DNA from 3 places in the Massilia hydrophila genome. Region 3 is predicted to be linked to each of the others. Evidence: predicted binding sites of a transcription regulator. Region 3 holds the regulator's gene; each other region holds the start of a gene.
What was found. The regulator sigma-54, encoded in region 3, starts transcription at its own class of promoters, with help from an activator protein. The targets are predictions, from matches to a motif close to TGGCANGNAANCTGCTTT.

Region 1 (10,073 bases), 120 kb from region 3:
GACCGAGACCGACTTCAGCTATGACTTCCAGGACCTGCTGTTCGTGCCGGTGAAGAAGGACAAGGAGGGCTGATTCACCGCTGGCCGAGCAGCCCACCCCGACGCAGGGTGGGCAGGGTAAAACAGTCCGATGGACTGTTTTACCCCTACGCGTTCAACAACGCCCAGAGGCGTCGCACCGCCTCACTTCCCGTTCCACACCTTCATCATGTCGTCCGAGCCCTGGGTCCGGATGCCGTTGTCCGACAGGATGCCCTCGGTCGCTTCCAGCGCGGCCTTGCGCGGCAGGATCAGGTTCTCGCCGTAGCGCTGGTCGAACTTGAACACCACGAACTCGTCCTTCAGGTCGCGCAGCAGCGCCACCAGGTGGGCCAGGCTGCGCACCCTGGTGCCGTTCACCGATTCCACGACCGACCCGAAGCGGTTGCTGTAGCCGGTAACCAGCTTGTGCGGGAAGAAGGGACCGCTGACCACCACCAGTTCCTCGCGCGCCGCGTCGGGCGAATCGCCGCGCTGCGTGACCAGCGGGCTGTTGTTGAAGGCGTAGGCGGCGGTAGCGGCCGGGTTCACCATCAGGAAGGTGAGGAATTCGCTGGTGGCGCGCGTAAACACCACCGGGCCGTACACGAAATAGGACGGATAGCCGCCGTTCAGGTCGGGGATCAGGAGCGGCCGCGGGCCGCTGGTGGGCACCTCGACCTTCATCGGCTTGCCGCCGCGGACGATGCTCATCGGGACCTTGCCGTTCCTGGCCACCTGCTGGATACGGTACTGGAAGCGCACGCGCAGGTTCGAGCCCAGTTTCACCATGCCCTGGTTGTCGATCGGGTACTCGCCGATGTGGGTGATGATGTCGCCTTCCTTCAGCGGCCAGCTGGCGTCCGTCTTGTAGGGACGGTGCACCAGCGTGCCTTCCACCGAGCGGTCGATCTTCAGGTATTGGCGCAGCGCCGGGTTTTCCAGCGTCTGGGTGCTGTCGTGCAGCAGCGGCTTGCCGTCGTAGCGGCCGTCGGCCACGTCCTTCAGGAACAGCTCGATCTCTTCGTTCGGGATCACGTAGCCGATGTTCTGGGCCCCGGCCGCCATCGAGAAGGCCAGGCCGATCATCTTGTCGCCGGCGATCACCGGGCCGCCGCTGTTGCCGGGGTTGATCGGCGCATCGATCTGGATCCGCAGGCCGGAGCTGAACGAGCCGTAGCCGACGAACTCCACGCGCGAGACGATGCCGCGGGTGGTCGACAGCGAATTGCCGCCCACCGGATAGCCGTAGGCGAACACCGCCTCGCGCACGTCCGGCAGCACGGCCGCGCGCGCGAGCGGCGGACGCTTGTCGAAGAAGGACGGGTCGTCCAGTTCCAGCACCGCCAGGTCGAGGCCGCGCGCCAGCGCGATCACCCTGGCCGACACCTTGTCGCCCGACTGGCTCGCCTGCACCTCGACCTGGCTGGCGTAGCCCACCACATGGGCATTGGTCAGGATGCGCTTGCCCTCGATGATGACGCCGGAACCGGTGACGTCGGCGGGCGACTGCTTGCTCCAGGGTTTATACGGGTCGGGACGGCGCACGGTGGCGAAGATCTTGACCACCGAGTTCTCGACGGCCGGCAGGGCCGGCGCCTGGGTGGCCGACGGCGTCGCCACGGCGGCCGAGGGCGGGGTGGCAGGCGTCGGGCCCGCGGGGGGAGTCGTGTCCTGTGCGTGGACGATGCCGGCCAGGGCGAATGCCACGGCGGCGGCGAGGCGTACGGTTTTCATGGGTTCCTTCGGTGGCGTGCGAAATGATGCAAATCGCAAGAATATACACGCTGGCCGCCGAAGGAAATGCACAAAATTTCACGTTGGGAGGCCGCGCTCCCCGCGCAGGCTTATTGCTTGACGAACTTCAGGGTCATGCGGTCGCTCTCGCCGATCGCCATGTACTTCTCGCGGTCCTTGTCCTTGTTGGCCAGCACCGGCGGCAAGGTCCAGACACCTTTTTCGTGGTCGGCCTTGTCCTTCGGATTGGCGTTGACCTCGGATTTTCCGGCCAGCTTGAAGCCCGCGCTTTCGACAGTCCTGATCACCCACGCTTCATGCACGTAGCCGCTCGAGGCTTTCGCATCCTGCGTCATCGACGCCGGCAGGCGGTGGTCGACGATGCCCAGCACGCCGCCAGGTTTCAGCACCTTGTGGATTTCCCTGAAGGTGGTCTTCAGCGCGTCTTCGCCGTTGCCGACCCAGTTGTGCAGGTTGCGGAAGGTGAGCACCATGTCGACGCTGTTCGGCGCCGCGATCTGGTAGGTGGCGGGCGGTTCGAACACGGCCGGCACGACCTTGTCGTACAGCGCGGGCGCCGCGTCGAACTTGGCCTTGAGCGCCATGCCGCCGCGCTTTTCCGGCACGAAGGCCTGGCCGGCGGCGATCAGCTTGCCGTTCGGGCGCAGGTAGGGCGCCAGGATCTCGGTGTACCAGCCGCCGCCCGGCACCAGTTCGACCACCGTCATGTTCGGCTTGATGCCGAAGAAAGTGAGGGTCTCGTAGGGGTGGCGCGCCGCGTCGCGCGCCTTGTTGGCGGCGCTGCGGTGTTCGCCCGCGATGGCGGCTTTCAGGGCGTCGTCGGCCTGGGCGGCGCCAGCGGCAAGTCCGGCAGCCAGGCCGGCGGCAAGGATCAGTCGTTTCATCGGTTCGAGGTCTCCAGGTGATTGTGCGCGGCCGGACGGGACGCCGCCGCCGCGCCGATGATCGGCCACACTTGGCGGACAGTCAAGTGTTCCATGTATATGCATATGCTAGCCGCAGGCTGTCCGGCAAGTGTCCGCTGCGGACGGCCGGACACCCTCGCGGACAGGCGTGGCGGACAGCGGATAGGAAGCCAGGCGCATACCAAAACATGTACTTGGAAAATGCTTTGATCTGGCACAACAATTGCCTATTCAAAAGCTTAAGTTGCTGCTAAGGTTGACAAGTTTGCCGGGGCCATCCAACCCGGCGAAGAGCTCATTCCGCCGTACATACAAGAGCGGACCGCGTTGTCCACGGGACGCTGCCCAGAAATAGCTTTGATTTCAGGAGACATGATGGAACGCCGTACTTTTCTTAATTTCAGCAGCCTGGCGCTCGCCTCGACGCTCGTCCCCTTTACCCGCGCCATCGCCGCTGAAGAGCTGCTGAGCAGCATGCCGACGGCCGCCAAGAAGGCGCTGGCCGACGTCGCCCTGAACGCCGCCACCAAGGCCGGCGCCAGCTACGCCGACGTGCGCATCGGGCGCTACCTGAACCAGTTCATCACGACCCGCGACCTGAACGTCGAGAACGTGGCCAACACCGAATCGGCCGGCATTGGCGTGCGCGTGATCGCGAACGGCGCCTATGGCTTCGCCGCCACCTCGGACATGAGCAGCGACGGCATCGCCAACGCGGCGCGCCAGGCGGTGGCGATCGCCAAGGCCAACGCCAGGCTGCAGTCCGAGCCGGTGCGCCTGGCGCCGGTCAAGGGCGTCGGCGAGGTTTCGTGGGCCACGCCGATCAAGAAGGACTGGCGCACGGTGCCGATCAAGGAAAAGGCGGACCTGCTCATCGCCGCCAACAAGGCCGGCATGGACGGCGGCGCGACCTTCATGAATTCGATGCTGTTCCAGGTGAACCAGCAGAAGTATTTCGCCTCCACCGACGGTTCCTACATCGAGCAGGACGTGCACCGCCTGTGGGCACCGTTCCAGGCTACTGCCGTGGACAAGGCCACCGGCAAGTTCCGCTCGCGCTCGGGCTTGGGCGCGCCGGTCGGCATGGGCTACGAATACCTGGACGCCCGCCCCGAGCACAAGCTCAAGGCCGCGGGCGGCGTGGCGACGCTCTACACCGGGTCCTATGACCTCATCGAGGATGCGAAGGCGGCCGGCCGCGATGCCAAGACCAAGTTGACGGCGAAATCGGTCGTTCCGGGCAAGTACGACCTGATGCTCTCGCCGGAACACCTGTGGCTCACCATCCACGAGAACGTCGGCCACCCGACGGAACTGGACCGCGTGCTCGGCTACGAAGCCAACTACGCCGGCACCAGCTTCGCCACCCTCGACAAGTGGGAAACCAAGAAATTCAAGTACGGCAACCCGATGGTCAACCTGTTCGCCGACAAGACCACCCCGGGCTCCCTGGGGTGCGTGGGCTACGACGACGAAGGCGTCAAGACCAAGAAGTGGGACATCATCAAGGACGGCATCCTGGTCAACTACCAGGCCACGCGCGACCAGGCCCACATCATCGGCGAGAAGGAATCGCACGGCTGCTCGTACGCCGACTCGTGGAACTCGGTGCAGTTCCAGCGCATGCCGAACGTCTCGCTGGCCGCCGGCAAGAAGAAGCTCACCCCGGACGAGATGGTCAAGGACATCAAGAAGGGTATCTACATCGTCGGCGACGGCTCGTTCTCGATCGACCAGCAGCGCTACAACTTCCAGTTCGGCGGCCAGCTGTTCTATGAAATCAAGGACGGCAAGATCGGCCCGATGCTGGAAGACGTGGCCTACCAGGCCAATACCCAGGAATTCTGGAATGCCTGCTCGGCCATCTGCGACGAGCGCGACTGGCGCATGGGCGGTTCCTTCTTCGACGGCAAGGGCCAGCCGCCGCAGATCAGCATCGTCTCGCACGGCTCGTCGACCGCGCGCTTCAACGGCATCAACGTGATCAACACCGCACGCAAGATCGGCTGAGGCGAGGGACACCATGAGCATCCTGAGCCAAGACCAGACCCGGCGCATCGCCGAGCGCGTGATGTCGCTCTCGAAGGCCGATGAGTGCATCGTCAACATCGAGGGCGCGCGCATCGGCAACATCCGCTTCGCGCGCAATGCGGTGTCCACCGCCGGCCTGTCGGACGACACCCAGATCCAGGTGCAGGTCGCCTTCGGCAAGCGCCAGGGCACTGCCACCATCAACGAGTTCGACGACAAGTCGCTGGAAAAAGCCGTGCGCCGCGCCGAGGACCTGGCGCGCCTGGCGCCGGAGAACCCGGAATTCATGCCGGCGATCGCCAAGACCGGCTACCAGGCCTCCGAGACCTACGTCCAGAAGACCGCCGCCATCGACCCGGAATTCCGCGCCCAGGCCGCCGCCTATGCGATGGAAGCCTGCCGCAAGAAAGGCCTGGTGGCAGCCGGCTTCTTCACCGACCGCGAGACCTTCGAGACCGTGGCCAACTCGAACGGCGTGTTCGGCCACCAGGTCGCCACCTCGCTCGACTTCACTTGCACCGTGCGCACCGAAGACGGGCGCGGTTCGGGCTGGGTCAAGCGCTCGGCGCGCGACGTGGCGCGTTTCGATGCGCGTGAAGCGGCCGATGTCGCCATCGAGAAGGCGCTGCGCTCGGTGGACGCGAAAGCGCTCGAGCCGGGCCGCTACACGGTGGTGATGGAGCCATCCGCCACCAGCGACCTGCTGACCTTCATGATCGGCGGCTTCAATGCGCGCATGGCGGACGAAGGCCGCAGCTTCCTTTCCAAAAAGGGCGGCGCCAACCGCCTGGGCGACAAGCTGTTCGACCAGCAGGTCAACATCTGGACCGATCCCTGGGACAAGGACGTGCCGGTGCTGCCATGGGACGGCAGCATGCTGCCGCGCGAACGCATCCACCTGGTGAAGGATGGCCGCATCAATGCGCTGAACTACTCGCGCTACTGGGCCCAGAAGAAAGGCCAGCGCGCAACCGGCAGCGCCGGCAACATCATCATGGCCGGCACCGACAAGAGCACGGCGGAACTGATCGCGAACACGAAAAAAGGCGTGCTGGTAACCCGCACCTGGTACATCCGCATGGTCGACCCGCAGTCGGTGCTCGTCACCGGCCTGACGCGCGACGGCACCTTCTACATCGAGAACGGCAAGGTCAAGCATCCGATCAAGAACTTCCGCTTCAACGAGAGCCCGGTGAGCATGCTGAACAACATCGAGGAGATCGGCAAGCCGCTGGTGATCGGCGGCGACGAGGCGAATTATTCGATGCTGATCCCGGCGATGAAGATCCGCGATTTCAACTTCACCTCGCTGTCGGACGCGGTATAGATAACGGAAAACCCCACATGGAACGTCGTAAATTCCTCCAAATCGGCGCCGGCACGGCCGGCGCCATGCTGATCCCGGTGTTTGGCCATGCCATCGCCGCCGATGAGCTGATGAGCGCCATGCCGGCCAGCGCCAAGAAGCTGCTGGCCGACGTCGCGCTCAACGCCGCCACCAAGGCCGGCGCGTCCTACTGCGACGTGCGCATCGGTCGCTACCTGAACCAGTTCATCGTCACGCGCGACCTGAATGTCGAGAACATCAGCAATACCGAGTCGAGCGGCGTCGGCGTGCGCGTGATCGCCGGCGGCGCCTATGGCTTCGCCTCGACCAACGACATGAGCCCGGACGGCGTGGCCAACGCGGCGCGCCAGGCGGTAGCGATCGCCAAGGCCAACGCCAGGCTGCAGAGCGAGCCGGTACGCCTGGCCCCGGTCAAGGGCGTGGGCGAGGTGGCCTGGGCCACGCCGATGAAAAAGGACTGGCGCGGCATCCCGGTCAAGGAAAAGGCCGACATGCTGATCGCCGCCAACAAGGCGGGCCTGGACGCCGGCGCGACCTTCATGACCGCGTCGCTATTCCAGATCAACCAGCAAAAGTATTTTGCTTCCACCGACGGTTCCTACATCGACCAGGACGTGCACCGCCTGTGGGCACCGATCAACGCCACCGCCGTCGACAAGGCCAGCGGCAAGTTCCGCTCGCGCGCGGGCCTGAGTTCGCCGGTGAGCATGGGCTACGAGTACTTCGACGCGAAAGCCAGCGACAAGGTGCAGGCCGCGGGCGGCGTGACCACGCTGTACACCAACTCCTACGACATCGTGGAAGACGCCCGGTTGTCGGGCAAGCAGGCGCGCGAGAAGCTGGGCGCCAAATCAGTGGAGCCGGGCAAGTACGACCTGGTGCTCTCGCCGGAACACCTGTTCCTCACCATCCACGAGAACGTCGGCCACCCGACGGAACTGGACCGCGTGCTCGGCTACGAAGCCAACTACGCCGGCACCAGCTTCGCCTCGCTCGACAAGTGGGAGACGAAGAAATTCAAGTACGGGTCCGAGCGCGTGAACTTCGTTGCGGACCGCACCACGCCGGGTTCGCTCGGCCTGATCGGCTACGACGACGAAGGCGTGCGCGCCAAGAAGTGGGACATCATCCGCAACGGCATGCTGGTCAACTACCAGGCCACGCGCGACCAGGCCCATATCATCGGCGAGAAGGAATCGCACGGCTGCTCGTATGCCGACAGCTGGAGCACCATCCAGTTCCAGCGCATGCCGAACGTGTCGCTCGAAGCCGGCAAGGCCAGGCTGACGCCCGACGAGATGGTCAAGGACGTGAAGAAGGGCGTCTACATCCTGGGCCGCGGCTCCTATTCGATCGACCAGCAGCGCTACAACTTCCAGTTTGGCGGCACGCTGTTCTACGAGATCAGGAACGGCAAGATCACCGGTCCGCTGGAAGACGTGGCCTACCAGGCGAATACCCAGGAATTCTGGAACGCCTGCTCGGCCATCTGCGACGAACGCGACTGGCGCATGGGCGGCTCGTTCTTCGACGGCAAGGGCCAGCCGAGCCAGGTCAGCGCGGTCTCGCATGGGTCGAGTACCGCGCGCTTCAATGGCATCAACGTCATCAATACCGCACGCAAGATCGGTTGAAGGGGAGACATACATGAAACAGCTGAACCAGGAACAAGCAAAACGCATCGCCGATCGCGTCATCGGTTTCTCGAAAGCCGACGAGTGCAACGTCTCGATCACCGGCAACCGCACCGGCAACATCCGCTTCGCGCGCAACAGCGTGTCGACCGCGGGCCTGACCGAGGACACGCAGCTGGCCGTACGGGTTGCCTTCGGCAAGCGCACCGGCACCGCCGTCATCAACGAGTTCGACGACAAGTCGCTGGAAAAGGCCGTGCGCCGCGCCGAGGAACTGGCGCGCCTGGCGCCGGAAAACCCGGAATTCATGCCGGCCGTGGGCAAGCAGGAATACCGCAGCACCCAGACCTTCGTGCCAGCCACCGCCGCCATCGACCCGGACTACCGCGCCGAAGTGGCGGCCGCCTCGATCGGCCAGGCGCGCGCCAAGAAGCTCGTCACCGCCGGTTTCTTCACCGACAGCACCAGCTTCTCGTGCGTGGCCAACTCGAACGGCGTGTTCGGCTTCCAGGAATTCACGGATCTCTCCTTTACCTGCACCGCACGTACCGAAGACGGCCGCGGCTCGGGGTGGGTGACCCGCTCGGCGGTCGATGCGCGCCGCTTCAACGCCGCCGAGGCAGCCGAGATCGCGATCGACAAGGCGCTGCGCTCGGTCGACGCCAAGGCGCTGGAGCCGGGCCGCTATACCGTGATCCTGGAGCCGGCGGCGACGTCTGAAATTTTGGGCAACATGTTCAGCTCCTTCAGCGCGCGCGCCGCCGACGAAGGCCGCAGCTTCCTGGCCAAGAAGGGCGGCGGCAACCGCCTGGGCGAGAAGCTGTTCGACCAGCAGGTCAACATCTGGGCCGACCCGTGGAATCCGGACGTGCCGGTGGCTCCGTGGGACGGCGGCACCATGCTGGCCCGCAAGCGCACCGACCTGATCAAGGATGGCCGCGTCGCCTCGCTCGGCTACTCGCCCTACTGGGCCAAGAAGACCGGCAACATCGCCACCGCCGGCCACGGCAACATGATCATGGCCGGCGGCACCAAGTCGCTGGAAGAGCTGGTTCAGGGCACCAAGAAGGGCATCGTGGTCACCCGCACCTGGTACATCCGCATGGTCGATCCGCAGTCGCTCCTGATCACGGGCCTGACCCGCGACGGCACCTTCTATGTCGAGAACGGCAAGATCAAGCACCCGGTGAAGAACTTCCGCTTCAACGAGAGCCCGGTCACCATCCTCAACAACATCGATGAACTGGGCAAGCCGGAAGTCATCGGTGGCGACGAAGTGCCGTTCCAGATGGTGCTGCCGCCGATGAAGGTGCGCGACTTCAACTTCACCTCGCTGTCCGACGCGGTCTGAACCGGGGGCAGCGGCGCGCATATGGCATCCTTCGATTTCTACTTCACCCGCCTGAGCTACGAATCGGGCGACTGGGACGTGGATATCCGTATGCCCAGCAACGTGCTGAACTCGCTGGTCGAGTACACCACGCTGCGGGTGGATCCGGCGGAGCGCATCGTCGCGCTGTCGGATCCGAAGATGCTGCAGGCGCCGTTCTGCTACTTCGCGGGGCACAAGCTGGTGCAGTTCACCCCGCAGGAACGGCGCAACCTGGAAAAATACCTGCGCGGCGGCGGCTTCGTTTTCGTGGACGACTGTAACCACGACATCGATGGCCTGTTCGCGAAGTCCTTCGAGGCCGAGATGACGAAGATCTTCGGCGCCTCGGCCCTGAAGAAGATCCCGAATACGCATCCGCTGTATTCGTGCTTCTTCAAGTTCGACGGACCGCCGACCACCGGCGGGGAACTCAATGGCTGGGGCGACGACCTGGTCCACGATTACCTGAAGGCGATCGAGTTCGGCGGGCGCATCCGCCTGCTGTACTCGAACAAGGACTACGGATGCGAGTGGGACTACGACTTCCGCAACAAGCGGTTCCTCGCGGTCGACAACACCCGCTTCGCGGTCAACATCATTCAATATGCGTTGGGAGCTTGAGCAGTGTCGGAACGTGATGCGGTAGCGTGGAGTGAAAGTGAAATCGCGTCCCTGGGCGCGAAGATTGGGGCGCTCAAGGCCAGCATGGCGCGCGTGATCATCGGCCAGGAAGAGGTGGTCGACCTCCTGGTCACCTGCCTGCTGGCGGGCGGCCACGCCCTGGTGGAAGGGGTACCGGGCCTGGGCAAGACCCTGCTCGTGAAATCGCTGGCGCAAGCCACCGACATGGAATTCCGACGGGTGCAGTTCACGCCCGACCTGATGCCCTCGGATATCGTGGGCACCGAGATCCTGGAAGAAGACGCCAGCACGCGCCAGCGCGTATTCCGCTTCCAGCAGGGCCCCGTGTTCACCCAGGTGCTGCTGGCGGACGAGATCAACCGCGC
Region 2 (10,073 bases), on a different contig from region 3:
TCGGTCCGCCGCGGTGCAGCGGGAAGCCATAGCCGCTCAGGTAGACCATGTCGATGTCCGATGCGCGCAGCGCGATGCCTTCCTCCAGGATCTTCGCGCCCTCGTTCACCAGCGCGTAGACCAGGCGCTCGACGATCTCGCTGTTGGCAATCGGGCGGCGCACCAGGCCGAGCTCGGCGCTATGGCGCTCGACCATGTCCCTCACCCAGGCCGAGGGCTGGGCCTTGCGCTCGCCCGGCTGGTAGTCGTACCAGCCGGCCCCGGTCTTCTGGCCGAAGCGGCCCTGCTCGCACAGCAGGTCGGCGGTCTTCGAATAGGCGATGTGCGGCGACTCGACGGCGCGGCGCTTGCGGATGTACCAGCCGACGTCGTTGCCGGCCAGGTCGCTCATGCGGAACGGTCCCATCGCGAAGCCGAAGCCTTCCATGGCCGCATCGACCTGTTCCGGCAGCGCCCCTTCCTCGAGCAGGAAGAAGGCCTGGCGCAGGTACTGCTCGAGCATGCGGTTGCCGATGAAGCCGTCGCACACACCCGAAACCACGCCCAGCTTCTTGATCTTCTTGGACAGCGCCATGGCGGTGGCTAGCACATCCTTGCCGGTTTCCTTGCCGCGCACGATCTCGAGCAGGCGCATTACGTTGGCCGGGCTGAAGAAATGCAGGCCGATCACGTCCTGCGGGCGCCCCGTGAACGCGGCGATGCGGTCAAGGTCGAGGGTCGAGGTGTTCGAGGCAAGGATCGCGCCCTGCTTCATCACCGCGTCCAGCTGGCGGAACACGCTTTCCTTCACGCCCATGTCCTCGAACACGGCCTCGATCACGATGTCCGCCCCGGCGATGTCTTCATACGACAGGGTGCCGGTGATCAGGCCGATGCGCTGCTCGGCCTTGTCCTGGACCAGCTTGCCCTTCCTGACACTGTTCTCGTAGTTCTTGCGGATCGTGGCCAGGCCCTTGTCGAGCGCTTCCTGCGAAGTCTCCAGGACCGTCACGGGAATGCCGGCGTTGGCGAAGTTCATCGCGATGCCGCCGCCCATCGTGCCGGCGCCGACCACGGCTGCGCGCTCGATGCGGCGCACCGGCGTGTCGGCGGGGACGTCGGGCAGCTTGCTGGCGGCGCGCTCGGCCATGAAGGCATGGCGCAGGGCCTTCGATTCGGGGGTCTGCATCAGGTGCAGGAAGCGGGCACGCTCGAACGCCAGGCCTTCCTCGAACGGCAGGGTCGCCGACGCGGCCACCGTCTCGACGCACTCGAGTGGTGCGGGGAAGGCGCCGGACCTGGCCTTGACCGCGGCGCGCGCCGTGGCCAGGAAAGCGTCGCGGTCCGGGTGGCCGACCGCGCGCGCGCGCACTTTCGGCAGCGGACGCTGGGCCGCTACCTTGCCGGCGAAGGCGATGCTGGCCGCCAGAAGATCGGTGCCGGCCGCGAAGACCTCGTCGAACAAGGCGGTGCCGGCTAGCTTCTCGGACAGGACCGGAGTGCCCGTCACCACCATGTCGAGCGCCATTTCCAGGCCGACCACGCGCGGCAGGCGCTGGGTGCCGCCGGCGCCCGGCAGCAGGCCAAGCTTGACTTCCGGCAGCGCGATCTGCGCGCCCGGCAGTGCCACCCGGTAATGGCAGCCGAGCGCCAGTTCCAGTCCGCCGCCCATGCACACGCTATGGACCGCGGCCACCACCGGCTTGCTGCAGTCCTCGACCACGCGGATCAAGGTGTGCAGGGTGGGCTCGGTGAGTGCCTTTGGAGAATTGAACTCGCGGATATCGGCACCGCCCGAAAAGGCCTTGCCGGCGCCGGTCAGCACGATGGCCTCGATGCCGGGATCGGCCTCGGCGCGGCGGATCGCATCCACGGAGGCGCTGCGGGTTGCCAGGCCCAGCCCATTGACCGGCGGATTATTCAACGTAACTACGGCAACGCTGCCTTGGACGGTATAGTCGGCGCTCATGTCTCTTGTTTCTCCTTGTCAGTGGCCGGGTGCGGCCCGGATCGTTTCACTATACCAAAATTAAAAGAACGTTCGTATTATTCGCTGGCCCGCGCCGCTGCCGGCGCATGCCGCCCGTGTGCCACAATAGCGCCTTCATCCAGCACCGCTACCACCATGGACAAACTGATCGCCGCCCTGACCCGCCTGTACCTGATGCCGCAGGCCGCCACGCCGGAAGCGCTGGCGCAGCACTTCCAGGGCGTGCATCCGCTTGCCGTCCCGCTAGCGTCGGACGAGGGCGACACGCGCGCCATCGTAATCGACTTCCCGCCGCGTCGCGACGTCGGTCCCGGGCAGCACTGGACCGACCTGTGCGCGGTGGCAAACCGCCTGCAGGAAGCCTTCGGTTTTCCGGCACCGTCCGTGAGCATCAGCGGCGCCTCTTCGTTCCGGCTCTGGCTGTCGTTGGCGGAGTCCGTGCCGGTGGGCGATGCGCGCCGCCTGACGGCGCTGCTGCGCGAGAACCATTTTCCCGACCTGGCGCTGCAGGCGCTGGACGCGGTGGAACTACCGCCCTTCCTGAACCCGGCCAGCGGGAAGTGGGCCGCCTTCATCCATCCAGGCATGGGCGCCGCGTTCACGGAAGAGGCGGGCCTGGACATCCGTCCGCCTGCCGCCGCTCAGCTGGCGTTCCTGGAAGGTCTGGACAGCATCGGCAAGACTGCCTTCTTCGATGCGCTCGCCGCGATGAAGCAGGCCGACGCGGCGCCGGCGGCTGTGCAGCCGGCGCCAGCCTTGGCCACCGGGGACGCAGGCCTCCTGCTGAAGGACGCGACCCTGGAAGACATCGTGCGCCACCTGCACGCGCGCGGAATCGAGCCAAGCTTTCGCCATGTGCTGCCGCGTGGCGACCGGGAGCGCACTGCCTGAATCGCCGCTGGCTGAGGGCTGACCCGATCCGGTCGGCGCGCCAGCCGCCTGTCGAAGCAATTTACAGCGGCACCGGCAAGTCCCGGGCGGCTAGCGATAAACCCTTGTTATCAAAAGCGATTTTTTCTTGGGCCCGGAATTTGCATGCGCTTTCACAAGCGCTTGCTGCGACAAGATCCACTTGCCGTGGTTGAAAGGCGAAAAGGGAGGGCGATGCAATGAAGCAATCTCTGCTCAAGTATCTGGTGGCGGCCAGCCTGATGGCCTGTTCCGCCGTGTCACAGGCGGGTGTGATCTTCAGCGACGATTTCGATGCCTCGGCCGGAGGCCTGAACGTCGTTCCCACAGGATGGACAGTGACCGATGGCACGGTCGACGTGGTCGGGGGCGGGTTTTGCCTGGCAGGCCAGTGTGTCGACCTCGACGGTTCGACGCGTGATGCCGGCGTGCTCTCGCGCACCTTCACCCTCATGGGAGGCGTCGAGTATGTGCTGAGCTTCGACCTGTCGGGCAACCAGCGTGGCGGTACCGATGACGTCCTCGTCACCTTCGGCAGCGCCACGCGCCTCTTCGATGACCTGGCCTCGGGTTCGCCGTACACCGGGTATTCGCTGAGTTTCACGCCGGGCAGCGACGGCGAATACACGCTGTCCTTCGCCAACGCCGGTGGCGACAACATCGGCGCGGTCCTGGAGAACGTCGTCATCACGGCGCTCGACGGGGATCCGGGCGAAGTGCCCGAGCCGGCCAGCGTTGCACTGGCCGGACTGGGACTGGCCGCCTTGTACCTGACCCGCCGCAGACGGGCCACGCTGAACAGCTGAAAGGCATCCGGCGAGGACCCGCCTGCCGGCGGGTTCCCGCCTGCCCCGTCTTGCCTCCCTTTCTTACGGCTCAAGCCGTCGGCAGCCGGTGCCCCTGGTACGCCTCGCGCAACTTGTTCTTCTGGATCTTGCCGGTGCCGCCCACCGGAAGGGCGTCGGTGAACACGACGTCGTCCGGGATCCACCACTTGGCGACCTTGCCTTCGAAGAAGCCGAGCAGTTCTTCGCGCGCCAGCGCGGCGCCAGGCCGCTTGACCACCACCAGCAGCGGCCGCTCGTCCCATTTCGGGTGCGCCACGCCGATGCAGGCGGCCTGCAGCACCGCCGGATGCGACATCGCGATGTTCTCCAGGTCGATCGAGCCGATCCACTCGCCGCCGGACTTGATCACATCCTTGCTGCGGTCCGTGATCATGAGGTAGCCGTCCGGGTCGATGGTGGCCACGTCGCCGGTGGGAAACCAGCCATCCTGCAGGATGTCGCCGCCTTCGCCCCGGAAATACCCCGACACCACCCACGGGCCCTTCACCAGCAGGTGCCCATACGTGGCGCCGTCCCACGGCAGTTCGCTGCCGTCGTCGTCTACGATCTTCATGTCGACGCCGTAGATGGCGTGGCCCTGCTTGCGCAGCACGGCCCGCTGCTGCGCGGGCGGCAGCGCGGCATGCCTGCCGAGCAGGGTGCAGGCGGTGCCGAGCGGCGACATTTCCGTCATGCCCCAGGCATGCACGACTTCCACGTCCAGCTCGTCGATCAGGGTATCCATCATCGCCGGCGGGCAGGCCGAGCCGCCGATCACGGTGCGGCGGAAGGTGGAAAAGCGCAGGCCGTGCTGCATCACGTGGTTGATCAGCCCGAGCCAGACGGTTGGCACCCCGGCCGAGAAGGTGACGCCTTCCGCCTCGAACAGTTCGTACAGCGACTTGCCGTCCAGCGCCGGCCCCGGGAACACCAGCTTGGCCCCGGACAGCGGCACCGAGTACGGCAGGCCCCAGGCGTTGACATGGAACATCGGCACCACCGGCAGCACGGTGTCGCGCGCCGAGACGTTCAAGCCGTTCGGCATCGCCGAGGCATAGGCGTGCAGCACGGTCGAGCGGTGCGAGTACAAGGCCCCCTTCGGGTTGCCGGTCGTGCCCGAGGTATAGCACAGCGCGGCCGCGCAGCGCTCGTCGAACTGCGGCCAGGCATAGCCGGGGTCGCCGCTCTCGAGCAGGTCCTCGTAGCACATCAGGCCCGGTATCGCGCCGTCGGCCGGCATGGCGGCGCGCCCGCACAGCGCGACAAAGCCCTTGACCGTCTTGCAGTGGCGCGCCATCGCCTCGATCGCCGGCAGGAAGCTCAGGTCGAAGAACAGGTACCGGCCCTCGGCATGGTTGATGATGTAGGCGATCTGTTCCGGATGCAGGCGCGGATTAATCGTGTGCAGCACTGCGCCCGACCCCGACACCGCATAGTACAGCTCCATGTGGCGGTAGCCGTTCCAGGCCAGGGTCGCGACCCGGTCGCCCATCGCCACCCCCAGCCCCTGCAGGGCGCTCGCCAGGCGGCGCGCCCGGGCCTCGCAGTCGCGGTAGGTGTAGCGGTGGATGTCGCCCTCGACGCGGCGCGAGACGATTTCGCTGGCGCCATGGTGGCGGGCGGCGAACTCCAGGATGCCTGAAACCAGCAGCGGCTGGTCCATCATCTGGCCCATCAATGGGCTGGCGGGAAGGGCGTGTGGGCTGGCGCTCATCGGGACTCCTGGAATGGCTGACAGAAGCAGTCTCATCCGCCGCTTGACCTTACGTCAATGCAATTCGATGCGGCGGCGCAGCAAGGCGCGCCGCAGGCGTGCGCCGAAGGAAGCGGCCCGGTACGGTAGAATCCTGCCCATGCCACCCGCATGTCCGATCCACGACCGCCCGCGCGAAGGAGCCGCCATCACTGCCGACGAACTCCCCTTCAGCAATTCCTTTGCCGAATTGCCGCCAGCCTTCTATACCCGGCTGATGCCGACTCCCCTGCCCGCGCCCTATTTCATCGCGGCCAGCGCAGACGCTGCCGCGCTCGTCGGGCTCGATGCCCAGACCCTGGCGCAGGACGATTTCCTTGCCCTGTTCACCGGCAACCGGGTCGCGCCGCGCTCCCAGCCGCTGTCGGCCGTGTACTCGGGCCACCAGTTCGGGGTCTGGGCCGGCCAGCTGGGCGACGGGCGCGCGATCCTGCTCGGCGAGCTGCCCGGTCCCCAGGGCCCGATGGAGCTGCAGCTCAAGGGGGCCGGCCTGACGCCCTATTCGCGCATGGGCGATGGACGCGCCGTGCTGCGCTCCTCGATCCGCGAATTCCTGTGCTCCGAGGCCATGGCCGCGCTCGGCATTCCGACGACCCGGGCGCTGACCATCACCGGCTCGCACCAGCGCGTGATGCGCGAGTCGGTCGAGACCGCCGCCGTGGTGACCCGTATGGCGCCCAGTTTCGTGCGTTTCGGGTCGTTCGAACATTGGCACTACCGCAACAAGCAGGATGAGCTGCGCCTGCTGGCGGACCACGTCATCCAGCACTGGTATCCGGAACTGGCGGGCGCCGCCAACCCCTACAAGGCATTCCTGGCCGAGGTCACGCGCCGCACGGCGGTCATGATCGCGCACTGGCAGGCGGTCGGTTTCATGCATGGCGTGATGAATACCGACAACATGTCGATCCTGGGCCTGACGCTGGACTACGGGCCCTTCGGCTTCATGGAAGCCTTCGATGCCCAGCACATCTGCAACCATACCGACCAGGGTGGCCGCTATTCCTACGCCAACCAGGTGCCGGTCGGCCACTGGAACTGCTATGCGCTCGGCAATGCCCTGCTGCCCCTGATCGGCACGCCGGAGGATGCCGAGGAAGCGCTGGACGTCTACCGTCCGGCCTTCGGCGCCAGGCTCGACGAACTGCTGCATGCGAAGCTCGGCCTGTTCGACACGCGCGAGGACGATGGCGCACTGTTCGACGCCACCTTCGGGCTGCTGCAGGCCAATCATGCCGACTTCACCCTGTTCTTCCGGCGCCTGGGCGAGCTGCGGCTGGAAGGCGGCCCGGACGGGGACGCCCCGCTGCGTGACCTGTTCATCGACCGCGCCGCCTTCGACGCCTGGGCCGCCCGCTACCGCGCGCGCCTGCGCGCCGAGCACAGCGTGGATGAGCGGCGCCGCGCCGCCATGCACCGCACCAATCCGAAATACGTGCTGCGCAACTACCTGGCGCAGAACGCCATCGAGCAGGCCCAGAACGGCGACTACGCCGAAGTGCGCAAGCTACTCGCCATTCTCGAGCGGCCTTTCGACGAACAGCCGGAACACGACACCTATGCGGCCCTGCCGCCCGACTGGGCAGCCCACCTGGAAGTGAGCTGCTCTTCCTGACGACACCAGCGAGAACGACATGAACGACGACTCCAGCAAGGACACCCAACGCGTAAGCAAGAGCGATGCCGAATGGCGCGCCCAGCTCGACCCGATGCAATACCAGGTGACGCGCCACGCCGCCACCGAGCGCGCCTTCACCGGCAAATACTGGGACCACCACGAGCACGGCATCTACCATTGCGTCTGCTGCGGCACGGCGCTGTTCGAATCGGATGCCAAGTTCGAGTCCGGCTGCGGCTGGCCCAGCTATTTCCGCGCCCTCGACCCGGCCAATGTCATCGAGAAGGAAGACCGCAGCCACGGCATGCTGCGCACCGAGATCATCTGCGCCGTATGCGACGCCCACCTGGGCCACGTGTTCCCCGACGGCCCGCCACCGACCGGCCTGCGCTACTGCATCAATTCGGCCGCGCTGCGCTTCGAACCTCTCTAAGACTAGCCATGATCAAGTTCTTGTTCGACATGTTGCCGGTGATCCTGTTCTTCGGCATTTACAAATACGGCGAAAGCCACCAGGACTGGGCCCACGGCCTGGTCGGCGACTATCTCGGCTTCCTGATCTCGGGCGGCTCGGTGCCGGCCAGCCAGGCCCCGATCCTGCTGGCCACCGCGGTGACGATCGTGGCCACGGTGCTGCAGATCGCCTACCTCTTGCTGCGCCGCCGGAAGGTGGATGGCATGCTCTGGCTGTCGCTGGGCGTGGTGGTGGTGGCTGGCGGCGCCACGATCTACTTCCATGACGACACCTTCATCAAATGGAAACCGACCATCCTGTACTGGGCCTTCGGCGCCGCCCTGCTGCTGGCGCACCTGCTTTACCGCAAGAACCTGATGCGCTCGGCGCTGGGCAGCGCCATGCGCCTGCCGGACGCGGTCTGGACGCGCGTGCTGTACGCCTGGATCGCCTTCTTCGCCGGCCTGGGCCTGCTGAACCTTCTGATGGCCTTCGTGGTCTTCCGCAGCGATACCGGGGCCTGGGTCAGCTTCAAGCTGTTCGGCATCACCGGGCTGCTGTTCGCCTTCATCATCATCCAATCGCTGTTCCTGTCCAAACACATCCAGGAGGACATCCAAAATGGAAGCTAGCCGTACCGAACGCCTGCGCGAACGCCTGCAGGCCGAACTGAACCCCTCCGTGCTCGAGATCACGGACGACTCGCACCTGCATGCGGGCCACGCCGGCGCCGCCGGCGGCGGCAGCCACTACAGCGTGAAAATCGTGTCCGACAAGTTCCAGGGGCTCACGCTGGTCATGCGTCATCGTCTTGTGTATGATGCCGTTCACGAAATGATCAACAAGGCGGAAATCCATGCGCTGGCCATCACGGCCCTCGCCCCCGCCGAACAGGGTTGAACAACGGTCGGCTTCAGCCAGTTTTAAGAATTGGGGCCGACAATCGGTAACGCGAAGTACCAGAATCACCAGTACAAATAATCAACGAATCTCGTCCAAGCTCTCATCCCCCACAGGAATTCCAGAAATGACTTTTAAGCCAGCACGCCTGCTGTTAGCGCTGATCGCCGTTGCCGCGGCCCCTGCCTTCGCACAGAACCTCGCCGTCGTGAACGGCAAAGCCATCCCGTCCTCGCGCGTGGATGAAGCCGTCAAGCAGCTGGTCGCCGCCGGCCAGGGCCAGGATTCGGTGCAGCTGCGCATGGCCATCAAGGAAGAGATGATCGCGCGCGAAGTGCTGATGCAGGAAGCGGTCAAGCAAGGCTACGACAAGAAGCCCGACGTCAAGCAGGCGCTCGACAACGCGCGCCAGGCCATCGTCGTGAACCAGCTGGCCCGTGACTTCATCGCCAAGAACCCGGTGACCGACGCCGAGATCAAGGCAGAGTACGACAAGTTCAAGGCCCAGACCGGCGACAAGGAATACCACGTGCGCCACATCCTGCTGGACAGCGAAGCCGATGCGAAGGCCGTGATCGCCAAGATCAAGGGCGGCGCCAAGTTCGAAGAGCTGGCCAAGCAGTCGAAGGACACCGGCACCGCCGCCAATGGCGGCGACCTGGATTGGGCCACCCCGTCCTCCTTCCCGCCCGAGTTCGCCGCTGGCTTCACCGGCCTGCAGAAAGGCGCCGTCACCGATAATCCGGTGAAGACCTCGAACGGCTTCCACGTGATCAAGCTGGACGACACCCGTCCGGCCAAGTTCCCTGCGCTGGAAGAAGTCAAGCCGCAGATCGCCGATGCCCTGGCCCAGAAGAAGCTGGCGGACTACCGCGAGCAAATGGTCAAAAAGGCAAAGGTGCAGTAAGATGTACTACCGCCGGTGCCCCAGGGCACCGGTTCTTGCCGCCGCGCGGCGGATTTTTCGTGTTTAGATAGGACCTCAACAATGATTTTGAAGCCAGCCCGACTGTCCTTGGCAATCAGCTTCGCCGTGAGCGCACTCGTCGCCGCGCCCGCTTTCGCGCAAAACGTCGCAACCGTGAACGGCAAGCCGATCCCGGCGGCAAAGCTCGACCAGGTGGTCAAGCAGGTGGTCGCACAAGGCCGCGCCACCGACTCGCCGCAACTGCGCGAAGCGATCAAGCGCGACCTGATCGGCCGTGAAGTGCTGATCCAGGAAGCCGACAAGCAGGGCATCGGCGGCCGCGCCGACGTCAAGGCAGCGATCGACAATGCGCGCCAGAGCATCATCATCAACGCGATGCTGGCCGACTACGTCAAGAAGAACCCGATCAAGGATGCCGAGATCAAGGCCGAGTACGACCGCTACAAGGCGCAGATGGGCGACAAGGAATACCACGCCCGCCACATCCTGGTGGCGACCGAGGACGAAGCCAAGGCCATCATCACCAAGCTCAAGGGCGGCGCCAAGTTCGAGGACCTGGCCAAGGCCCAGTCGAAGGACGGTTCGGCGGCCAATGGCGGCGACTTGGACTGGGCAAGCCCGGCCAACTACGTGCCGGAGTTCTCGAAGGCCATGGTTGCCCTGCAAAAAGGCGCGATCACCGATACCCCGGTCAAGAGCCAGTACGGTTTTCACG
Region 3 (10,073 bases):
TTCCCGCATGGCGTACCTGCTCGAACAGGCCGAGCGCAACCACTCGATCATGACCCGGCACCAGGCCTTCGACCTGCAGATCGTGGGCGCCAGCTCGTTCCAGGAACTGGTCTCGACCATCTTCGGCACCCTGCCCATCATCTCGGAACTGGACACGGTGACCCTGTCGCTGGTGGACCCGGACGCCGACATCTATACCGTGATGCACAAGCTGGGCGTGGACTACGAAGGCCTGCCCAACCTGCTGTTCTGCGAGCAGGCCGCCGAACTCGGCTTCAAGGCGCCGGAAGGACGCGTGCCGCGGCCGCTGCTGGGCCCCTATGCGCCGTCGCGCCACGGGGCGATGTTTCCGCATCCGCCCAAGGGGCTGCAGAGCGTGGCGCTGGTGCCGCTGCTGCGCAATACCCGCCTGATCGGCAGCCTGAACCTGGGCAGCGCCGACCCGAATCGCTTCACGCCGGCGCTCGGCACCGACTTCATCGAGCACATGGGATCGATCGTCGCGATCTGCCTCGAAAACGTCATCAGCAACGAGATGCTCAAGTTCATCGGCCTGACCGATTCGCTCACCGGCGTCTATAACCGCCGCTACATCGACCGCCGCCTGGTCGAAGAGATCGCGCGCGCGCGCCGCCAGGGCTACCGCATCTCCTGCATGTACATCGACATCGACCACTTCAAGCAGGTCAACGACAGCGTGGGACACCAGGGCGGCGACGACGTGCTGCGCGAGGTCGCCCAGCGCATCAAGGCCGAGCTGCGCATGTCGGATGCGCTTGGACGCTTTGGCGGCGAGGAATTCGTGGTGCTGCTGATCGATGCCGACCTGGAAAGCGCCAGCACGGTGGCGCAGCGCATCCGCGCCAGCGTGGCGGCGGCGCCGGTGGACATCAGCGGCGGCGACCGGGTCGGTGTGACGGTGTCGATCGGGGTGGCGATGCTCGACGATTTCGAACGCGACCACGCGATCGAGGGCGTGGCGCAAGACCTGGTGGCGCAGGCCGATACGGCGCTGTACCAGGCCAAGGCGAACGGGCGTAACCGGGTGGTGTCGCTGGCCTAGTCCGGGCGCGCGGGCCCCTACGACAGGCGGCTTTCGGCGCGGTCGACCGCTTCTCCCACTCCCCGCAGCACCAGCACATCTCCCGCCAGCAGGAGCGTCGCCGGATCGAAGGGCAGGCTCTGGCCGCCGCGCCTAAGCGTCGTCACCTCGGCGCCGGTGTCGTCCAGCGCCAGTTCGCCCAGCGCATGGCCGATCGCCGCGGCACCCTCGCGCAGCGTCACCGAATGCAGGCGCACGTGGGCGTGTTCCGGGTCGTCGCTGACGTCGCTCGCGCCATGGAAGTAGCCGCGCAGCGAAGCATAGCGCTCGTCGCGCGCCGCCTGCACCCGGTGCACCACGCGGCGCAGCGGCACGCCCATCGTCACCAGCGCGTGCGACGCCAGCATCAGGGAACTCTCCAGCGCTTCCGGCACCACCTCGGTGGCGCCGGCTTTCTTGAGCACGTCGAGGTCGCGGTCGTCGTGGCTGCGCACGATGACGGCCAGGTTCGGCGCCAGCTCGTGCACCAGGTGCAGGACCTTCAGCGCCAGCCGGGTGTCGGCGAAGGTGATCACCAGCGCGCTGGCGCGGTGGATGCCGGCCGCGATCAGGCTTTCGCGGCGCGCGGCGTCGCCGTAGGACACGTTGGCGCCGGCGCTCTGCGCTTCCTGCACCCGCTCCGGATCCAGGTCGAGCGCGTACCAGGGCAGCTTTTCCTCGGACAGCAGGTTCGCCAGGCTCTGGCCGCTGCGGCCGAAACCGGCGACGATCACGTGCTTCTGGGTCTTCATGGTGCGGCTGGCGAGCTGGGTCAGCTGCAGCGACTGCATCATCCATTCGTTGGCCGCGACCTTCATCACGATGCGGTCCATATTGTCGATCATGAAGGGCGCGAGCAGCATCGACAGCACCATCGAGGCCAGCACCAGCTGGATCAGGAAAGGGTCGACCAGATTCGAGCCCATGGCCAGGTTGAGCAGCACGAAGCCGAACTCGCCGGCCTGGGCCAGCGCCAGGCCGGTGCGCATCGCCACCCCGTCCGACGAGCCGAAGGCCTTGGCGAGCAGCGCGATGATCGCGAACTTGAGCAGCACCGGGAAGATCACCAGCGCCAGCACCACCCACCAGTGCTGCAGCACCAGTCCGACATTGAGCAGCATGCCGACCGTGATGAAGAACAGCCCGAGCAGCACGTCGCGGAAGGGCTTGATGTCTTCTTCCACCTGGTGCTTGTACTGGGTCTCGGAGATCAGCATGCCGGCGACAAAGGCACCGAGGGCCAGCGACAGGCCGGCCTGCTCGGTGATCCAGGCCAGGCCGAGCGTCACCAGGAGCAGGTTGAGCATGAACAGCTCCTGCGAGCGGCGCTTGACCACCACCGTGAACCACTTGCGCATCAGCTTCTGGCCGAAGAACAGCAGCAGGGCCAGCACCGCGGCCGCCTTCAGCGCCGCCCAGCCAAGCGTCACCGCCAGGTCTTCCGCGGGGCGCGACAGCGAAGGAATCATGATCAGGAGCGGCACCACGGCCAGGTCCTGGAACAGCAGGATGCCGATGATGCGCCGTCCGTGCTCGCTTTCCAGTTCGAGCCGCTCGGTCAGCATCTTGACCACGATCGCGGTGGACGACATGGCGAGCGCGCCGCCAAGGGCGAACGCGGCCTGCCAGCTCACGTGCAGGGTCGGCGCCCACCAGGAGATGAACAGCCCGAAGCCCATCGCCGCCACGATGGTGAGCACCACCTGGGCCAGGCCGAGGCCGAACACGATGCGCCGCATCGACTTGAGCTGGGCCAGTGAGAATTCGAGCCCGATCGAGAACATCAGGAACACGACGCCGAATTCGGCCAGCGTATGGGTGGCGGGACTGTCGTCGGCCAGCGCCAGCGCATGGGGGCCGATCAGCACGCCGACGGCCAGGTAGCCGAGCATCGGCGGGAGCTGGAGCATCCGGAAGGCGACCACGCCGAGCACGGCGCAGCCCAGCAGGAGCAGGGTCAGTTCAAGTCCGGAATGCATTATCCCCAGTTGATTCTTGGTTATCTTTGTCGTTATCTTTGTCGTGCTTTGTTACGACTGGCAAGTTTTTTGCTTGGCCAATTCGTTTATACTGCCGACATGAGTGTAACCGATGAAAAAATAATGCTGAAAAGTTTTGACGAGGACGCAGCGCGCCGCGCGCTCGAGCTGGGCCGCGAGACCCTCGCCATCGAAGCCGACGCCATCCAGGCGCTGCATGCGCGCCTAGGCGATGACGACCATTTCGTGCGCGCCGTGGCCCTGCTGTACGGCTGCACCGGCCGGGTGGTGGTGTCGGGCATGGGTAAGTCGGGCCACATCGGGCGCAAGATCGCCGCCACCCTGGCCTCGACCGGCACCCCGGCGATGTTCGTGCATCCCGGCGAAGCCGCGCACGGCGACCTTGGCATGGTGACCTCACACGACGTCTTCATCGCCATCTCGAATTCCGGAGAGTCCTCCGAACTGCTGGAAATCCTGCCCGTCATCAAGCGCATGGGCACTCCAGTGATCTCGATGACGGGCAAGCCGCATTCGCGCCTGGCCAAGCTGTCCGAGATCCATCTCGATATCTCGGTGGCCAAGGAAGCCTGCACCCTGAACCTGGCGCCGACCACCAGCACCACCGTGACGCTGGCCATGGGCGACGCCCTGGCCGTGTCGCTGCTGGACGCGCGCGGATTCCGCGAAGAAGACTTTGCGATGTCGCACCCGGGCGGCGCCCTCGGCCGCCGTCTCCTGACCCACGTGCGCGACGTGATGCGCAGCGGCGATGCCGTGCCAAGCGTTTCGCCCGACACGCCGCTCACGCGCGCGCTGCTGGAGATCAGCCAGAAGGGCATGGGCATGACCGCCGTGGTCGACGACGAACGGCGCCCGGTCGGCGTGTTTACCGACGGCGACCTGCGCCGCCTGATCGAGCGCGTGACCGACTTCTCGAACATCGCGATCCGCGACGTGATGCACGCGAACCCGCGCCGCATCCATCCGGAACAGCTGGCGGTGGACGCCGTCGCCGTGATGGAGGAATTCCGCATCAACCAGATGCTGGTGGTGGACCACGACGAGCGCCTGGTGGGCGCGCTGCACATCCACGACCTGACCCGCGCCAAGGTGATCTGATGACGCCGCTCCAGCACATGCAGCGCGCCGCGCGCGTCAAGGTCATGATCTTCGATGTCGACGGCGTGCTCACCGACGGCAGCCTGACCTACGGTCCGGACGGCGAGGTCACCAAGACCTTCAACGTGCTCGACGGCCTCGGCATCCAGCTGCTGAACAAGACCGGCGTGCAGACCGCCATCATCAGCGCGCGCAAGTCGCCGATCGTGGTCAAGCGCGCCGCCGACCTGGGCATCTCGCACGTCTACCAGGGCATCCACGACAAGCGGGTCGGCTTCAAGGAGCTGCTCGAAGCAACAGGCGTCACGCCCGAAGAATGCGGCTACATCGGCGACGACGTGATCGACCTGCCGCTGTTCACCCGGGTCGGCTTCGCCGTCACCGTGCCCTCCGGCCACCCGGAAGTGCAGCACCGCGCCCACTACGTGACGAAGAACGCGGGCGGCCGCGGCGCCGTGCGCGAGGTGTGCGACCTCGTCATGCGCGCCCAGGGCACCTACGAACAGGCGCTGGCGCCATATTTCGGCTGACGACGCATGGTCAACTACAAGCGCACCGCCCACCGCTGGAAGCTGCTGGCGATCATGATGATCGCCACCTTCTGCGCCTTCGGCAGCTTCTGGCTGGTGCAGTTGATGGACGACGAAGACCGCGACGCCCGCCTCGGCGGGCCGCTCGACGAGCCGGACTACATCGTCGAGAATTTCTCCTTCGTGCGCATGACGCCCGAGGGCAAGCCGAACTACGTGGTGTCGGGCCGGCGCATGGCGCACACGCCGCAGGGCGACGTGTCGCGGGTCGAGGCGCCGGTGCTGGAGGGCATGGCGCCCGGCCGGCCGCGCATGACCATCGTCGCCAGCCGCGCCGAGATCTATCACGAGGAGCACCGGGTCGAACTGCTCGGCAAGGTCGACATCCAGCGTCCGGCCACGCCCACCAGCGAAGCGCTGCGCGTGCGCACCGAGGCCCTGACCGTCCTGCCCGACGAGGAAATCCTCAGGACCCGGCTTCCGATCGAGATGCAGCTAGGCGCCGCCACCGTGCACGGCACCGGTATGGAGGCCAACAACGCAACCCAGAAGCTGCACCTGGCCAGCCGTGGCCAGATCGTCTATCCGCCCCGCGCGCGCTAGCAGCACTGCGCGGTTAACCCAGGACCAGCAACATGAAAAAACTCTTCGTCGCCGTCTTCCTCGGCCTGGCCGCCTTCGGCGCCTCGGCCGAGCGCGCGGATTCGCTCAAGCAGGCCGTGATCACCTTCGACACGCTCGACGTGGACGAGGTCACCCAGACCCGCATCCTCACCGGCAACGTGGTGATCACGCGCGGCACCCTGGTGCTCAAGTCGGACCGCGCATTGATGAAGGAAACGCCGGAAGGCTACATGAGCGTGACCCTCACCGCCAACAACGGCAAGACCGCCACCTTCCGCCAGAAGCGCGACGGCGGTCCCGACCTGTGGGTCGAAGGCCAGGCCCAGCGCATCGAATACGATGACCGCGCCGAACTGGTGAAGCTGTTCGCGAATGCCGAAGTGCGCGAACTGGAGAACGGCCGCATGAGCAACGAGATCCGCGGCCCCTTCATTTCCTACGACAACCGCAAGCAGGTGGCGCAGGTGCGCAACGACGTCAGCGGCGCCAGCAAGGTCGGCGGCGGACGCGGCACCCTGATCATCGCGCCGCGCCGCAACCCGGCCGCGGCACCTGCCGAGGGTGCCAAGCAATGACGGCAGCATCCGCGGCTTGCAGCACGCTGATCGTCAAGGGCCTGCAGAAGAGTTATGGCAAGCGCCTGGTGGTGCGCGACGTCTCGCTGCAGGTCGACTGCGGCGAGGTGGTCGGCCTGCTCGGTCCGAACGGCGCCGGCAAGACCACGTCCTTCTACATGATCGTCGGCCTGGTGCCGTCGGATGCCGGCACCATCGACATCAACGGTACCGACATTTCCAGCCTGCCGATCCACCGGCGCGCGGTGCTGGGCCTGTCCTACCTGCCGCAGGAAGCCTCGGTGTTCCGCAAGCTCACGGTCGAGGACAACATCCGCGCCGTGCTCGAGCTGCAGCACGACGCCAACGGCAAGGCGCTGTCGAAGAACGAGATCAACGAACGGCTCGACACCCTGCTGGCCGAACTGCAGATCGAGAAGCTGCGCGAGAACCCGGCGCTGTCGCTGTCCGGTGGCGAGCGGCGCCGCGTGGAGATCGCGCGCGCCCTGGCCACCAACCCGCGCTTCGTGCTGCTGGACGAACCCTTCGCCGGGGTCGACCCGATCGCCGTGATCGAGATCCAGCGCATCGTGCGCTTCCTGAAGGAGCGCAACATCGGGGTCCTGATCACCGACCACAACGTGCGCGAGACGCTCGGCATCTGCGACCGCGCCTACATCATCAACCAGGGCGCGGTGCTGGCCTCGGGCCGCCCTGACGACATCATCGCCGACGAATCGGTGCGCCGCGTCTACCTGGGCGAGCACTTCCGCATGTAGCCACGAACGCCTCCTGCATGAAACAGTCCCTCCAGCTTCGCACCTCGCAGCACCTGGCGCTCACGCCGCAACTGCAGCAGTCGATCCGGCTGCTGCAACTGTCCACGCTCGAACTGCACCAGGAGATCGAGCAGATCCTGCATGACAATCCCTTGCTGGAGCGGCTCGACGATCCGCTCGACCGCTCGGTGCGGCTGCTGGCCGACGGCGCCATCAACAGCGCGCCGGCCAGCGGCGAGGCGCCGCAGCCGGGCCAGGAAGCGCTTGATGCCGGCGCGCCGAAGGAAGGCGAGGGGTTCGAGGACGGCGCCGCCGATGGCGAGCGCGACGACGGCAGGGAGGGCGAGAGCGACTGGGGCGGCGAAGGCGGCGGCGCACGCAGCGGCGACGACGAGGACGGCCGCCCGCAGCTGGAAGCCGAGGGCATTTCGCTGCGCCAGCACCTGGCCGAGCAGATCCGCCTGACCGGCTGCAGCCTGCGCGACCGCGCGCTGGCCGAGCTGGTGATCGACGCGCTCGACGACAACGGCTACCTGGAAGAGCCGCTCGACGAGATCCATGCGCGCCTGCCGGCCGAGCTCGAGATCGAGATGGACGAGCTGCGCTGCGCGCTGGCGCTGGTGCAGAGCCTGGACCCGGTGGGCGTGGGCGCGCGCAGCGCGGCCGAATGCCTGGCGCTGCAGCTGCGCCGCATGCCGGGCGTGCCGCTGGTGACGCGGCGCCTGGCGCTGACCATCGTCGAAGGCTACCTGAGCTGGTTCGCCCAGCGCGAATACACCAAGCTGAAAAAGGCGCTCGACTGCGACGACGAAGACCTGCGCGAAGTGCAGGCCGTGGTCCGCCAGTGCAACCCGCACCCGGGCGCGGCCTTCGCCTCGAGCGTGTCGGACTTCGTGGTGCCTGACGTGATCGTGCGCCGCGCCAAGAGCGGCTGGGCGGTGTCGCTCAACCCGGACGTGATGCCCAAGCTGCGCGTGAACAACCTGTACGCCAGCCTGCTCAAGCAGGGCAAGAGCGAAAGCCAGATGGGCGCGCAGCTGCAGGAAGCGAAGTGGCTGATCAAGAACATGCGCCAGCGCTTCGACACGATCCTGCGGGTTGCCGAGGCGATCGTCGAGCGCCAGCGCAACTTTTTCAGCCACGGCGCGGTTGCCATGCGCCCTCTTGTTTTGCGTGAGATAGCTGATACACTAGGCCTACACGAGAGCACGATCTCGCGTGTAACCACGCAGAAATACATGCTGACCCCGCACGGCATGTTCGAGCTGAAGTACTTCTTCGGAAGCCACGTCGCCACCGAAGCGGGGGGAGAAGCCTCCTCGACGGCGATCCGCGCACTCATTGCGCAATTGACAGGAGCAGAAGACCCTAGGAATCCTCTTTCCGACAGCAAGATCGCGGAGATGCTCGGGGAACAAGGTATGGTCATTGCGCGCAGGACGGTCGCCAAATACCGTGAAGCGCTCAAGATTCCGCCCGTCAGCCTCCGCAAATCCCTGTAAAGCACCTGCCCACTCCCACCTTGTGGCGCGGGCGGGGCACCTTTCCAAAGGAGTGTGTATGAACCTCACAATCAGCGGCCACCATCTCGAAGTCACCCCCGCCATCCGTGAATACGTTCAGAATAAGCTCGAGCGCATCACCCGCCATTTCGATCACGTGATCGACACCCACGTGTTCCTCGCCATCGATAATCTCACTGAAAAAGAAAAAAGGCAGAAAGCCGAGATCAACCTCCAGGTGTCGGGCAAGATTTTGCATGTGGCCAGCGCCGCGCAAGACCTGTATGCGGCGATCGATACGCTGATGGACAGGCTGGACCGACAGGTTCTGAAACACAAATCCATGTTGCAAGACCATAGCCACGTGGCGCACAAGCGCCTTCCGGACAACGGAGAAGCTGCCGCCGCGTAAAGACGGGCCGTAGCCACCAATCGCAAGGGCGTCGGAGGGACGCCCTTTTTGCTTTCCGCAAATCATCAGTTGTTACTTTTCAGTGCTTCGGTTTGGCGCTGTACTTCTGTAGAATACATGTCTTTTCGACCACAGAAGCCCATCATGACCGACACCGTCCTGACCCGCGTCGCCAACCGCACCGGCGTCATTACGCTGGACCGCCCGAAAGCCCTGAACTCGCTCTCGCTCGACATGGTGCGCGCCCTGAGCGCCATCCTGCTGCAATGGAAGGAAGATGCCGGCGTCGAGGCGGTCGTGATCACCAGCAGCAGCGAGAAGGCCTTGTGCGCTGGCGGCGACATCCGCTTCTTCCACGAAATGGGGCGCGTCACGCCGATGGGCGGCAGCGCGCTGCTGGAAGATTTCTTCACCGAGGAATACGCGCTGAACCACCTGATCCACTTCTATCCGAAGCCGTACATCGCGGTGATGGATGGCGTGGTGATGGGCGGCGGCATGGGCATCGCCCAGGGCGGCCCGGATTGCGGGCTGCGCATCGTTACCGAACGCACGAAAATGGCCATGCCCGAGGTGAACATCGGCCTGTTCCCGGACGTGGGCGGGAGCCACTTCCTGTCGCATGCGCCGGGCCAGCTCGGCCAGTACCTGGGCTTGAGCGGGCTGACCATCGGCGCCGCCGATGCGCTCTACGTGGGCCTGGCGGACGTGTTCGTGCCGGGCGCCGAGCTGGGCGCGCTGATGGCGCTGGTGGAAGTGACACCGGGCGCGCAGCTGCCGCAGGCGATCCGCGACTTCGCGGCGCCGTTCGCCGCCCAGGCGGGTACGAGCGAGCTGCAGGCCCAGCGCGGCGTGGTCGACGCGCACTTCGGCGCGGCCTCGGTGGGCGCGATCATGGCCTCGCTGGCGCGCGACGAGAACCCGTTCGCGCAGAAGGCGCTCAAGGCCATGCGCCAGCGCTCGCCCCTGATGATGTGCGTGACCCACGAACTGCTGCAGCGCGGCGCCGCGCTCGGCGTGGCGGACTGCCTGCGCATGGAACGCAACCTGGTGCGCCGCAATTTCGAGCATGGCGAAGTGCTGGAAGGCGTGCGCGCGCTGGTGATCGACAAGGACAACCAGCCCCGGTGGAATCCGCCGACGCTTGAAGGCGTGACGCAGGAGATGGTGGACCGGTTCTTCGAGCCGGTGTGGCCGGACCATGCGCATCCGCTGCGGCACCTGGCCTGACCGCTGTTCTTCGTAGGGTGGGCAGATTCCTGCCCACGCGGTCAAGCAGCAAGATCTGCCGGCCCGGCTGATTGACAGATCGCCGCGTGGGCGGCACAGCCGCCCACCCTACGGTCGCGACCAATCAAGGGCCGCAGCCCGTATTACCCCGCGGCGTGCTTCGGCTGCTCCCGATGCCGGATGATCACCCGCTCGCTCTGCCCGAAATACGCCCCCAGCCGCTCCGCCATGTACACCGAGCGGTGCTGCCCGCCGGTGCA

Region 1: LE190_RS08790 (TldD/PmbA family protein) is a predicted target of sigma-54. The motif match lies at 2,894-2,911, and genes of this name have one in related genera.
Region 2: LE190_RS17330 (PEP-CTERM sorting domain-containing protein) is a predicted target of sigma-54. The motif match lies at 2,990-3,007, and genes of this name have one in related genera.

The regions. Positions count from the first base shown of each region.
Region 1 is NZ_JAHYBX010000002.1:373,528-383,600, forward strand. It holds gene LE190_RS08775 (serine hydrolase) at 1-73, shown strand, start outside; gene LE190_RS08780 (S1C family serine protease) at 184-1,755, opposite strand; gene LE190_RS08785 (class I SAM-dependent methyltransferase) at 1,866-2,660, opposite strand; gene LE190_RS08790 (TldD/PmbA family protein) at 3,057-4,691, shown strand; gene LE190_RS08795 (TldD/PmbA family protein) at 4,705-6,039, shown strand; gene LE190_RS08800 (TldD/PmbA family protein) at 6,057-7,694, shown strand; gene LE190_RS08805 (TldD/PmbA family protein) at 7,708-9,045, shown strand; gene LE190_RS08810 (DUF4159 domain-containing protein) at 9,067-9,687, shown strand; gene LE190_RS08815 (AAA family ATPase) at 9,772-10,073, shown strand, end outside.
Region 2 is NZ_JAHYBX010000008.1:103,298-113,370, forward strand. It holds gene LE190_RS17320 (3-hydroxyacyl-CoA dehydrogenase NAD-binding domain-containing protein) at 1-1,948, opposite strand, end outside; gene LE190_RS17325 (hypothetical protein) at 2,105-2,860, shown strand; gene LE190_RS17330 (PEP-CTERM sorting domain-containing protein) at 3,079-3,684, shown strand; gene LE190_RS17335 (3-(methylthio)propionyl-CoA ligase) at 3,755-5,419, opposite strand; gene LE190_RS17340 (protein adenylyltransferase SelO) at 5,559-7,073, shown strand; gene msrB (peptide-methionine (R)-S-oxide reductase MsrB) at 7,093-7,509, shown strand; gene LE190_RS17350 (septation protein A) at 7,521-8,162, shown strand; gene LE190_RS17355 (BolA family protein) at 8,152-8,430, shown strand; gene LE190_RS17360 (peptidylprolyl isomerase) at 8,558-9,337, shown strand; gene LE190_RS17365 (peptidylprolyl isomerase) at 9,419-10,073, shown strand, end outside.
Region 3 is NZ_JAHYBX010000002.1:496,644-506,716, forward strand. It holds gene LE190_RS09395 (GGDEF domain-containing protein) at 1-1,063, shown strand, start outside; gene LE190_RS09400 (monovalent cation:proton antiporter family protein) at 1,081-3,060, opposite strand; gene LE190_RS09405 (KpsF/GutQ family sugar-phosphate isomerase) at 3,160-4,182, shown strand; gene LE190_RS09410 (KdsC family phosphatase) at 4,182-4,712, shown strand; gene lptC (LPS export ABC transporter periplasmic protein LptC) at 4,719-5,315, shown strand; gene lptA (lipopolysaccharide transport periplasmic protein LptA) at 5,348-5,911, shown strand; gene lptB (LPS export ABC transporter ATP-binding protein) at 5,908-6,669, shown strand; gene LE190_RS09430 (RNA polymerase factor sigma-54) at 6,687-8,171, shown strand; gene hpf (ribosome hibernation-promoting factor, HPF/YfiA family) at 8,230-8,583, shown strand; gene LE190_RS09440 (enoyl-CoA hydratase/isomerase family protein) at 8,728-9,813, shown strand; gene rapZ (RNase adapter RapZ) at 9,957-10,073, opposite strand, start outside.